DNA from 3 places in the Paenibacillus spongiae genome. Region 1 is predicted to be linked to each of the others. Evidence: riboswitches for the same ligand, from Rfam matches in the RefSeq annotation. Region 1 holds a riboswitch; each other region holds the start of a gene.
What was found. Region 1 has a riboswitch for cyclic di-AMP ahead of L1F29_RS07720 (3D domain-containing protein). Riboswitches for the same ligand answer to the same signal wherever they lie in the genome.
Positions count from the first base shown of each region.

Region 2: linked by a shared signal. The riboswitch ahead of L1F29_RS01190 (C40 family peptidase) and the one ahead of L1F29_RS07720 (3D domain-containing protein) in region 1 are both predicted to bind cyclic di-AMP.
Region 3: linked by a shared signal. The riboswitch ahead of L1F29_RS04695 (C40 family peptidase) and the one ahead of L1F29_RS07720 (3D domain-containing protein) in region 1 are both predicted to bind cyclic di-AMP.

Region 1 covers NZ_CP091430.1:1,683,565-1,687,828, reverse strand. The annotation lists gene L1F29_RS07730 (alpha/beta fold hydrolase) at 1-491, opposite strand, end outside; gene L1F29_RS07725 (polysaccharide deacetylase family protein) at 681-1,640, shown strand; gene L1F29_RS07720 (3D domain-containing protein) at 1,764-2,420, opposite strand; cyclic di-AMP (ydaO/yuaA leader) riboswitch at 2,508-2,772, opposite strand; gene L1F29_RS07715 (mannose-1-phosphate guanylyltransferase) at 2,933-3,970, shown strand; gene L1F29_RS07710 (TetR/AcrR family transcriptional regulator) at 4,096-4,264, opposite strand, start outside.
Region 2 covers NZ_CP091430.1:256,422-260,685, reverse strand. The annotation lists gene L1F29_RS01205 (M1 family metallopeptidase) at 1-1,360, shown strand, start outside; gene L1F29_RS01200 (hypothetical protein) at 1,462-2,277, shown strand; gene L1F29_RS01195 (hypothetical protein) at 2,425-2,550, shown strand; cyclic di-AMP (ydaO/yuaA leader) riboswitch at 2,779-2,932, shown strand; gene L1F29_RS01190 (C40 family peptidase) at 2,937-3,437, shown strand; gene L1F29_RS01185 (hypothetical protein) at 3,575-4,000, opposite strand; gene L1F29_RS01180 (DEAD/DEAH box helicase) at 4,237-4,264, shown strand, end outside.
Region 3 covers NZ_CP091430.1:1,079,371-1,083,634, reverse strand. The annotation lists gene L1F29_RS04715 (urease accessory protein UreH domain-containing protein) at 1-6, opposite strand, end outside; gene L1F29_RS04710 (cytochrome c biogenesis CcdA family protein) at 20-733, opposite strand; gene L1F29_RS04705 (M56 family metallopeptidase) at 891-1,757, opposite strand; gene L1F29_RS04700 (BlaI/MecI/CopY family transcriptional regulator) at 1,736-2,158, opposite strand; gene L1F29_RS04695 (C40 family peptidase) at 2,438-2,911, opposite strand; cyclic di-AMP (ydaO/yuaA leader) riboswitch at 2,913-3,047, opposite strand; gene L1F29_RS04690 (ATP-dependent DNA ligase) at 3,276-4,214, shown strand.

The DNA.
Region 1 (4,264 bases):
GCCAGCTGCGCCGTATCGAGAAAGATATGACGGAATAGAAGGTTATCCGGTTCCTCGTCGTCCAAGCCGCGGATAATATGCCCGTTATGCGTATTGCCTTTCACTCCGCCGCTATCCTCGGAACGGCCTCCCTGACCGCGGCAATCCATTGCAAACACAGAGAATCCAAGAGATATGTACGCCAGCCGCTCGCTCCAATCCCCCGCGCTGCCCGTATAGCCGTGAAATTGGACGACCGCCGGATGCCGCTCCCGGGTTCCGCGAGGACGCGCATACTTGACATGAATGCGGGCACCGCGCACACCGGTGAAGTAAAGATCGAAGCATTCCGCTGCAGGTGTCTGAAATGCGCTGGGCACAAGCTCGATCTGCGGATCTGTGCCCCGCATCTCGGCAAGAGCGCGCTCCCAGTAGTCATCGAAATCGGCAGGTCGCGGATTGGTTCCCGTATACGCTTGCAATTGCGCAAGCGGCATATCGATAATAGGCATGCTCATGCTCCTTCCGATAAATCGATTCATCCCCCATGTTAAGGCCATTTTCCTCCCATGTAAAGATGTTAAATTCCCAAAAGCTGTGCAGCCTCAAGATGGGCGAAAGATGCATGATTGGAAGTGGTGCGTGGGACAATGAGTAGACGTTTGTACATAGAAATCGCGCAAGCAGGGGGATAGCCGGCCATGTTAGCAGCAAGCCGTATAAGAAAATGGACGCTAGTCCTGTCGATCGTCACACTTGTGCTCGATACCGATACCTTCCGGCCCACGATTTCGGCCATGAAGGAAAAGCCCGCGGCAGCTTGTCTGCCCTCTGTCACGGACGAATTGGACCAACGCGCCGAAGATAGCAAGCCGAATACATCTCCGGGAGCCATCAGCAAGCAGGCGGGGACATACGCAGAGCAGAAGAGCGCGGCGGAGACAGATCGGCGCCGCAGCCGAAAAGGGCATAAACGCAGCAAGCAGGCGCAGCATGCCGTATCCTGGGCACAGCTGCAGAAAATGTACCCGAGCGCCTTCTATTTGGGCGGACCGCGCAAAGTCAGGAAGGTCGCGCTTACCTTCGACGATGTACCGGATGTGAAATACACCCCGCAGGTTCTCGATGTGCTGGCCAAATATAAAGTGCGGGCCACTTTCTTCGTGGTCGGCTCAAGAGCCCGCGCCCATCCTTCTGTCGTCCGGCGGATGCGGAGAGAAGGCCATTTGATCGGAAACCATTCCTACAATCATCCGGTTTTCACCCAGATATCGATGCAGAAATTCCAGCAGCAGGTCTTGCGTACCGATGCCGTCCTACGACCGCTTGCCGGCTACAGCCCGAAGCTCATCCGGCCGCCCTATGGCGAAATATTGCCGAAGCAGATTGAATGGGCGAAGCGGAACGGATTCGTTATCGTAAACTGGAATGTCGACTCGGAGGATTGGAAGAGCCTGGACAGCAGCAGCATTATTATTAACATTAAACGAACGCTGAAGCCCGGATCGATCATCCTGCAGCATGCCGGCGGCGGAGGCGGACAAGATTTATCGGGTACGATTAACGCCCTCCCCCGCCTCATCCGTCTGCTTCGCAGCAAAGGGTATCAAATCGTCACCCTGCCCGAGCTCCTGAACCGTCCTGTCGCCCGATCATCATAACCCCTGCATCAACGGAAAAACCGTGATATACAGCAAACGGCGTTCACCTTGAATCAAGGATGAACGCCGTTTTTATGTGTGAGTGAAGCCCGTATTTCATGTATGAAGGATGAGTATGAACGGCTATTCCAAAACAAAGACATCGACATATTGGAAGCCGAACGTTCTCGCCTGCTGCTGCGAATGCGGAACATAGATGTCGATCCGGTTTCCTTTGATTGCCCCGCCCATGTCGGTAGCTGTCATAATCATGCCGCCTACCGGCAGGCCGTCATAATCGTAACCTGTCACATAAACCTTGCTGCCTAGCGGAATCCGCTTGGGATCTACTGCAATCGTACCGAGCTTAAGCGGATTTCCGAAGTAGTCCACTGCTCCCCAGCCGCCGTTCTCCGAAGCTGCGGATGTGTATGCGCTCGCTTTTACCTGGAAGGCATCCGTGTAATTGAATATCCGTCCGCCAAGGTTGAGCTGCTCGCTGTCGGATGACGCCTTCATCGTGCTGGCGGGCGCTGCCGCAGGTGCTGCAGCCGCTGCTTTCATGGTGCTGCCGCTTGGAACGATAATGTTCAAGCCTTCATAAATGTTCTGCGCATTTACCTTCGGATTCGCCTTCATGAGCGAATCGACCGTAACGCCATAACGTTTGGACAGCTTCCAGAACGTGTCGCCGTCCGCCGCCTTGTGATTCGTAGCCGCATTGGCGGCGCCTGCATGGGCAAATAGGGTCAAGCCAAGCACAGCCGCTGCCGTGCCTTTCTTCCAATTCCAATTCTTCAAAGCGTGTCGTCCTCCTTCGGTTTACGGATCCGCGCCGTCATTCACGACGCTCGTCTCCGTCATCGCGAACGGATGTAAGTCTATTATCCGTTCAAGCATGTGGCCTACGAGGTTAGTTGTCGGATTCGGGTCGAGGAGTCAACCCTTCGCGTCCGCGTATATGCCGCATTCGCGATTCACCCCTAGCATTCCTGCTGCCAATAAGCGTCGATAGAACGCAAAAGAACGGCAGCATTCATACAAGTTTTCGGCTGATAAGCATGGAGAATTTCCACAATTAACGGCCGTCAGGAAACCGTATACCGCTGTTTCCAAAAGTCCCCCGTACGATAAGTTTCGGCTCGCGTAAGAGAATACCATATATCTCCCGCGCAATCCTACCGGTAAATTCGTCCAATCGCTGCAGATGCAAGTACATAAGCCGTTCCGAAGCATGATCAGCTCCGAATACATTGACTGTATATTTAAGGGCTTCTACTGTTTTTTTAGCTATGCCGGAGGTGTTTCATAGCGTGAATATCGTCATCATGGCCGGCGGTAGAGGGACTCGGTTCTGGCCGCGGAGCACCGCATCCATGCCGAAGCAATTTCTGCCTTTCCATTCGGACCGGACCTTAATTCAAGAAACAGCCGCCCGCTTCCTCAAGCTGGTGCCAGGAAGCCGCTTGTACGCAGCCGTACCCGACCGTTACCTGCCTCTGCTCGCCCGGCAGCTCCCCGACATGCCGCCGAATCAATACATTATCGAACCCGAACAAAAGGATACTGCAGCATGTATGGCTCTTGCCGCATTAAGATTTCTGGATCAGGGCGACGATTCGCCCCTTGTCTTTGTCCCCTCGGATCAATATGTTTCCGATGAACGGGCATTCCTGGCGGCTATCGAACAGGCCGCAGCCGCAGCCTGCCTAGATGATGCGATTGTAACACTCGGCATCGAACCGGATCGGCCCGAAACCGGCTTCGGTTACTTACGAACGCTCGATAAGTCCAGCGATATGGCAAAGAATATGCCTCAAGGCGTACTCCGCGTCGTTCAATTTCTTGAGAAGCCGGATGCCGGCCGTGCCGCGGAATTGATTCGCGAGTCTGGAATATATTGGAATAGCGGCATATTCGTATGGCGCCCCTCCACCATTGCCAGCAGCCTGCAGCGTTATCAGCCCCAGTTGTGGAACATACTGAGATCGCATCCGCACGATGCGGCAGCTGCATATGCGCAGATGCCCGCGCTTTCCATCGACTACGCGGTTATGGAGCAGGCCCAATCTATTTACTGCATCCCGGTTCGCTGCGGATGGGACGATATCGGCTCATGGGCTGCGCTCGAACGCCACCTAACCCCGGATTCAAGCGGGAACATCCGGCATGGCGAGGAGCCCATTGTGCTTCCGAACGCTACCGGCAATACCGTATTTGCAGACCGGCAGGCGCTGATCGTCGGCGTCCATGATTTGATCATCGTCTCTACGCCGCATGGTTTGTTGGTCTGTCCGAAGGCGGAGGAAGCCAAGCTCAAGACATGGCTGACGCATATCCGGGGCGAGTAACATCTTCTGAAGACACGAGGGATCTATCGCCCGTTAGCAGCAGGCATTGGGCTGGCTGTACGTTTCATGAACAACGTAAGGCCGTGAAGCGTGAAGGGCTTCAACGGCCGTTATTGTTCAACTGCTCAATTGTGGATTTGTGCGATCATTCCCTCTACCAGCGTTCGAATTCCTTGATCCAGATAAGGAAGTGTCCGCTCCATTATAGCCTCTATTGGCTCTACATGATCGGTATACGTGGACACATAGCCCTGAACCATGAAGAACAGTGCCCGCGTGCGATTGATCATAGCC
Region 2 (4,264 bases), 1.4 Mb from region 1:
CGATTTCGTAATGGCAGGGCAATGGTTCCCGAAGCTGGCCGTTTATGAGACAGCCGGCACCCGAGGGCGAACGACAGAAGGATGGAATGTTCACCAGTATCACGGAAATTCGGAGTTTTACAGCGACTTCGGCATCTACAGCGTCAAAATCAATGTTCCCGAATCGTATAAGGTTGCCGCAACCGGCTTCCAGACCAAACCGACCACCATTGCCAATGAACGCAGGACATACCAGTTCTACGCCGACGACGTACATGACTTCGGCTGGTCCGCTTCACCCGATTTCCTCTACACCGAGGAACCGTTCTCTACCGATGGCGTACCCGGCGTCCGCATCAAGCTCTATCTCGACCCGCATCACGCCGACCTGAAGGACCGCTATCTGCATGCCGCCAAGTCGGCGCTTGCCAAGTATGCGGAGTGGTACGGGTCATACCCCTATTCGACCCTCTCGATCGTCGTACCGCCCAAAGGCGGCAATGGCGCAGGCGGGATGGAGTACCCCACTCTCGTGACGGCGTTCTCGGCTGAGAATGCAAACCCCGGCTACGAGCTGGAGCGCACGGTCGTACATGAAATCGGCCATCAATATTGGTACGGCATGGTCGCGACCAACGAATTCGAGGAAGCATGGCTCGATGAAGGGTTTACTTCCTATGCCGAGGACAAATTGATGGAGAGCGTATACGGCGTTGAGCCCAATCTGCCGGTGGAGGCCAGCTACATGACCGACCCCGCGCCGCTCAAGCAATTATCCTGGTCCTACAACAGCCACAATCATTATGCGGAAAATGTGTACATGCGTGCCAAGCTGGTGCTGGTGGGCATTGAGAAACAGGTTGGCCCGCAGGCCATGCGGAAGATATTAAGAACCTATTTTCAGAAATATAAGTTCAAGCATCCGTCCACTGCCGATTTTCAGCGCGTAGTCGAGCAAGTGACCCGGACCAAATGGAATGAGTACTTCAGTCAATTCGTATACGGCAAGGAAATGGCCGACTACGCCGTAGAATCGGTCCATGTGCGTCCGGTTGAGGAAGGCGGGACGAAACTGTACGAATCGATCGTGCTAATCAAAAAACGCGGAGGAACCAACGGTCCGGTGCCGATCGTATTCCAGTTCGCGGACGGGACGACCATGCCCAAGACATGGGATGGCCATGAAACCCATGTCCAGTTCAAAATGGTGCATGCCTCCCCGCTCATCTGGGCTGCAATCGATCCGAAGAACGCCAACGTGCTGGACAATAAGCGCAACAATAATTTCATGAAGGCGGACCTTCCGGAGAAGACCCGGACGCGCTGGAACATCGCCGTCTCCAAATTTGTCGAGGGTCTGTTTACGTCGCTGGCATGGTAATCGTCCCTATGAAAACAGAGACCGGCGCGGGGCCGCCTAGCCGCCCCGCCCGTCTGCCGCTGTCGATCACGAAATAACCAGGAATGAAAGGAGGCGCTCGCGTGAGAAGCTATTTGAAGCAAGGCTGGCACCGAACATTAAAGCATTTTTACATTATTATTCTGCTGTTCCTCTATGAGCTGCTGTGGGGCTTTTTCTTATATCGAACGATCGAGTCGATCATTGTCCCGCTGCTTAGACGCTACCCCGATACGCTTGGCGTGGATAACGCCGTTCAGATGTTCTTGACGGAAGCCCAGTTCCAGCTGCTCAAAACCGACATGGTGCGCCCTTATTTGTGGCTGTTCGGCAGTCTGCTTGCGGGACGGATCATCCTGACGCCCCTCATAAACGCCGGTCTGCTGTATTCGCTCCACCATACGACGGATGAAGGCGGCACCAAATTTCTGCAAGGGATTCGGGCGGCGTGGAAGCCGGTGGCCCTGCTCTATTTTATGGAGACGATCCTAACGTTAGCACCTGCCGTATGGCTGCTCCCGCGGGCGCTCGATGTCCTTCTCTCGAGCCATTCGATTATCGAGCTCCTGCAGCGGACCGGCCCTTGGGCAGGAGGCTGGATCGCATGGGCGCTCTTGCTCCATCTGCTCTTTCTCGCGATGCAATTCGGAGCGGTATCGGGCGGCGGTGCCATGAAGGCGCTATGGAGCGCGCTTCGGCACATCTTCCCATTCGTGGGGATCTCCATCGTCATGTGGGCAATCGCGCTGCTGGCCGGCTTGACGGTAACCTCCGCCTCCATGCTGTGGGCAGGCCTGTTCGCGCTCATCTTGAATCAAAGCTACCATCTGGTGCGTACGATCATCAAAGTGTGGACGGTCGCCTCGCAATATGAGGTATGGCATTCGAAGCAGATATAATTCAATCGAAGCAAAGCAAATACCGTAAAGTTTCATCTGATTGAACATATGAAAACAAGAGGCTCAGCGGAAAGATTCCGCTCAGCCTCTTGTTGTTGCTCCTTCATGATGACGATCCGCTACGCAGGCGTAATAAAGAGGTACAGTATGTTCATAGCATCGTACACAGGCAATCAAAATCCGCTGTACGATTACGGCGGCATACCGTATAACGGCAAGCATCCGCAAAGAACACCGGCGCAGATGCCAGCGACAAGGCGCGGCCTTGCATAACGGCAGTCCAATGGAGGCGAGCCGGCTTCTCTCCTCTTCGATTGGCTTCTAGCAGAAACGCATATATCTCGAAAAATGATTTGTAAATGATCGCCTTTTCACTCTTCTATCGAAATTCGAATCCTTTACGGGCAAATTGCAAAAAAGTTGCACTCTTAGAATTCTAATTTGTGAACAAATTGTGAACTTAGAAGGGAAAAGATGAAAATAATCGAATAAATAGCGAGAATGAAATTTTTGCCGAATTCCCGCAAGGGAAACGGGGGAACCACTCTGGGTGAATTGATCCCGGCAGCCGGACGGACCGGATGCCTGAGGCGATCATAGGGAGACCTTCAACCGAACCCCACAGCTAACCTCGTAGGCATTGGAAGGGGTTTCTATCTTTGAAGAAGGTTTCCGCTCTGCTGGTTGGTCTGGCTTTATTGTTGACATTCCAAGCTGGAAGCGTTTTCGCAGATTCCAGAATGGATGAAGTCATCAAGGACGTAATCGGCACACCGTACAACTACGGTGGTACAACTACCAAGGGATTCGATTGCTCCGGATTTACGATGTACGTGTTCAAGAAACTCGGCGTATCGATTCCGCATGCATCCTCCTCCCAATCCAAGCTTGGCAAGAAAGTCGCGAAGAACGACCTGATCGCCGGCGACCTCGTATTCTTCAATACGAGCGGTAAAGGTATCTCTCATGTCGGCATCTATGTTGGAGACGGCAAGTTCGCGCATTCTTCCTCCAGCAAAGGCGTAACCATTAGCGGTCTCAGCGATTCCTATTACGTGAAACGGTATGTCACGGCCCGCCGCGTAATGAGCACCGCAACGTATACGAAATATGCCGACGAACCGTCTGACGAAGCAGTCGACGGCGTGGACGTGGATTAAGACGTAAATCGGCATCCTTCACGATGTCGAATTACACAATATAAGCCGCAGTGGTTGTCGATGATGACGAGCATTGCGGCTTTGTTGTTCTTCTTGGGACGATAGGCCCTGTAGTAACGCCGGCCGCCGACCGGAGATTACTCGCCGCGTACCCGGTATCTCACCCACCAGAACGTGCGGCCGACCTGTACGTCCAGCTGCGCAGCGACCGGAGCGAACATTTCGTGCAGCTCCATTGCCGACTCGCATCCCTCGCTCCGCCGGTCCGCGAGTACAGCCGTCGCGCCCGCGCCAAGCCGCTCGTGCCAGGCAGCCAGAAAGACCGGCCGTTCCTCGACCGGCATCTCCCCAAGACAGAAGCAGGCCAGCCCCGCTTCATACTTGCCGTCGACTCGGTTGAGCTCGGTTATGCGCACAGCCTTCGAGGCAGGCGTCAATAGACGGGGGGTGCGCGCCCCTGCCACCCGCAGAACGCTGCGTCCAGCCAGCGTCAGGCTCACCGCATCCTCTACCTGAACCCACTCGTTCCACCGTTCTTCCAAGCTATTCCGCCATCTTCCCATCCGATAACCTCCCGCTGCGCAGCAGCCATGATGTTACCTCTATACATATGACCGTCCGCTCGCAAACTGACCAAAAAAAGGTATAATGAATCCGTGAATGCCTGATCCCGCTTACCTTCTATTGGGTCCTGTTTAATGAGCCTGTTTGCATCAGCGAACGGTCGCACCTAAATATAGAAAACGACATGTAGAACTTTGCTTGCGAAACCATTAAGCCGCGAAGGAGCCGATGTCCCTTGTCCCAGCAATCACCTGCCCTTTCCG
Region 3 (4,264 bases), 600 kb from region 1:
GTACATAACCGTCCCCCTCCTAGAATCCTGTAAACCCGCCGTAAATCTGAATGAAGAAGATCGTAATGTCCGTCATTTTATCGGTATAGAGCAAGACTCCGGTCAAGATCATTAACGCTCCCCCGATCTTCATCATGCGGTTCGAATAGTTGAGCATCCATTTCATCTTTCCAATGAAGAAGGCCATGATGAAGAACGGAATGGCAAAACCGATCGTGTATGATGCGGTATAGATCATCGCTTGGCTCGGATTGCTTACTCCCAGAGCCAACACTGCAGCCAATATAGGCCCGACGCATGGCGTCCACCCAGCCGCGTAGGTGATTCCGACCAGAACGGATCCCAGATAGCCTACCGGTCTGCGTTTCCATTCGAAACGGATATTTTTCATGAATAGCTTCGGCGTAATGATGCCCATCATGACCATTCCGAACACGGCGACCATAATACCGCCAAGCTGCCGTATTAAGTCCTGGTTCTCCGAGAAGAGACCCCCGACCAGACTGGCCGATAATCCCAACGCAAAGAAGATGATGGAAAACCCGATAATGAAGAAAACCGTATGCAATAAAGCTTGCTTCTGAACCATGCCGCCGCTTTCCTTCAAATCCTCGACCGATACGCCTGTAATATAAGACAGGAACGAAGGATAGAGCGGCAGACAGCAAGGCGAAATGAACGAAAGAAATCCGGCGCCGAATACGATCCACAGCGTTAGATCAGCAGCATTCATGAGATATCTCCTTTATTTCATAGTAGCAGGAACAGGCTGGGATACGATAGTCCCTCCGAAACCGTCCGTTTTGTAATCAGGAAGCTCCGCCTTCAGCATGAGAGATCAGCCTGCCATTTAACTACACTAAGTAGTGTAATGACCGCGAAGAAAGCGGCTATGCGCAGCCGCTTACAAAAATATTGCTAATGATAAAGATCATGAGCGAGGATATCGATAACGGAATGATATTCAAGATCGGGACGCGGATTTTACTTTTGGGCTCGATCAGCTGCTGCAGGCGGTAATTGATCGCTTCATCGGCGAACCCGACGCCGACGAGGCTTCTTTGGCTAAATCGAGAGTACCGCAGCAGCACGTTCGCCAGATCGATCGGCGATTTCATCTGTTCAATCGCGTAACGGTCCGCCTCCAGCTCTACCCATACCTCGATATAATGCGACATGCGATGTAAGACCGGAATGAACGGCAAGCTGTCCTTCATCATCTTCACCAATAACAACCGGAGAGGATCGTAATTGCGGCAATGACTGACCTCGTGGAGTACAATGGCATCCATTTCACGTTCCGTAAAATTGGAGAGCAGCGCGGTCGATACTAGGATTCTCGGCCGGATAAACCCAAAGGTCAGCGCCAGCATGGAATCATGGCGGATTACCGTGATTTCATAGCCGAGCGAGCGGTACTTCCGGTTCAACTGCTTGGACAAGCGGTTATGGCGATTCATCTTCATCCTTGCCAGCCATCTTCTCTCCATGACAGCCTGCTGACCGATGAACCATATGATCATTCCTATGCTGTAGGCCATGATGCCATTCAATCCGATTAGCACGATTTGATTCAGCACCGTCTGTTCGCTTACCGCGGCGACGCAGTATTGCAATAGATTCCATTTGGGCCGGAGTCCAAACACCTCATGGAGAAGATAGATCGCCATCTGAAGCCAGACAAACGCGCTGATGGCCATCATGCTCACAAATACGAGGCGATGCTTCTGGAATCTCATGATTTGCCACGCTTCCACTCTTCTAGTCGGGCCTCCAATAAATCCATCAGTTTGGGGTCCGCCTGCTCGACAGCGTTGAATAGATGATTCAGAACGATCGGTCCGTACTCGTGAACAAGCCCCTCCGTAACGGCACGTGTCTGCTCTTGAATAAACTCTTCCTTGCTCTGGACCGGCTGGAAGGAGCTCAATCTATTTCTTCCTTTGCCGGTTATCGTTTTCTTCAAATGTCCTTTATCGGAAAGGCGATTCAATACCGTCATTACCGTATTGAAGGAAAGCTCTTCATCAAGCGATGCCTGGACTTCCTTGATCGTGACCTCTCCGCGGCCCCATACGATCTCCATAATTTGGGCTTCAAGCGACCCGAAGAAACGGTTCAAGCCTTCTTCACTTAGTTTCATCCGCTGAACCTTCACTTTCAGCCCCCCTATTCCTGCTTCGATATGTCACAGATTGAGTATCTTCGCTCGCATGTATACAACGAATTGTAGTTGTTGTCCGTATCTTACGTCAATATACATGTGAAATTCCATGAGACAGGATGGGGCTGAGCACGAAGTTGCCCGCCTGAGCCTTTAACATGCATGAAACGCGGCTGGACAGCCCTCAACCTGTCCAGCCGCGTTTCTTATTCCGGACGCTGCTGCACCAGCGTCCGTCTTTGTTGCGGATCCAAACCTATCCCGACCTGCAGTTTAATGGATACTATTCATCATGCTTTTATAGACTTGTTCCGATACGACACGGCGGGCCGTGACATATCTTTTCTTATAATAGGAATCCGACAGCCCGCTTATGCGCACCCCTTTGCTGCTGGAAGAATGGGCAAAATTCCCGTCTCCGACGTAGATGCCCGCATGCGAGATTCCTTTGCCATCCGTATTGAAGAAAACGAGATCGCCGGGACGGAGATCGTCCTTCTCCACCTTTTCTCCGGTATTCGCCTGGGTCTTCGACGTTCTCGGAAGCTTCACATCGAACTGTTTGAAAATGTGCAGGATGAAGCCCGAGCAATCGAAGCCGTCCGTCGTCGTACCTCCCCATTTGTATGGCGTACCTACGACTTCATTGACGGATGCGGTCAGCTTCGGCTGATCTGCATATACACTGCCGGCGCCCGATGTGAATACGGCCAGCGCCCCTACTATCGCTATAATCGTCTTCTTCAACTTGTTCTCCCTTCGATGCCTACGAGGTTAGCTGATGGCTCGGTTGAAGGTTCCCTATAATTCCTTGGATAGCTGGAATTAATTCACCAAAGTGGTTCCCCCGCTTTTCACACAGAAAATTCGGCAAAGCTCCTTTTTATATTACATCGTGTAGTATTATTCTTTTTTTCTCATCATTTTCCTTCCTCTCAAAAATTAGAATCTTATCATTTTCTCCATATTGGTCTTCTGCAGGCCCGAACCGAATAGTTTAGTTTCATGAATGCGCAGCATGTTGAAGCCGGCTTTTCGTCAGCTTGTCCGGTATTTTAACAGCTTTCCTTGTCTACACTTGTAAGAAGTCCTTCATTAGGAGAATGCAATGATGAAGCTGGAACCTATCATTCCTTTTGAACCTGTTGCTGCAAGTGAATTTCCCAAGGGAGATCAATGGACGGCCCAAATTAAATGGGATGGCGTCCGAATATTAAGTTATTTTGACGGCGAACGTACGAAGCTATTTAACCGAAGGCTGAATGAACGAACATTGCAGTATCCCGAATTGCTGCAGGCCGAGTCCTATTGCAGCGCAGACTCTTTCATTCTTGACGGTGAAGTGATCGCTTTCGAGAATGGCAGCCCTTCCTTTCATGAGGTCATGAAACGGGACAGCTTAAGAAGCGCGCAGCGGATTCAAGAGCAGAAAGGTACTGTTCCCATTACATACATGATCTTTGATTTGATTTATCTTAACGGCGTATGGGTTAAGGACAAGAAGCTTCGGGACCGCCAAACGCTGCTGAGCAGCATTATTCGTCCGAATGTGCAGGTGCAGGTCGTTCCAAGCTATAGCGACATTGCCGGTCTATACCGGGTTGCAGAGCAGCATAGGCTTGAAGGCATTGTGATCAAGGATCTGAACAGCACCTATTCCATCGACGGCAAAGACAAGCGCTGGATGAAGAAAAAAAATGTTCAGGATCTAATCGCGGTTGTCGGCGGCGTAACCTTACGGGATGGCATTGTTAATGCGTTGCTATTGGGCCTGTATGATGACGCAGGACGCTTCTGGTACATCGGGCATGCCGGTTCAGGAAAATTAACGATGAATGACTGGCGGACATTGACGCAGCTGATAACGACAATGACGGTTCGTTCCATGCCTTTCGCAAACAAGCCGGAACGTTACAAAGACGCTATATGGATAGAACCGCGGCTGACGGTCAAAATAAACTATATGGAATGGACTTCCAATAAAACGCTGCGACAGCCGACGATTCAAGCTTTCTTGGATGTTCCCCCACAAGAATGCACGTTTAGTTAATTCACTTCCCCCTTCCCCGTCATTGCCGGCCAGCCAGAATCGGGAGAAGG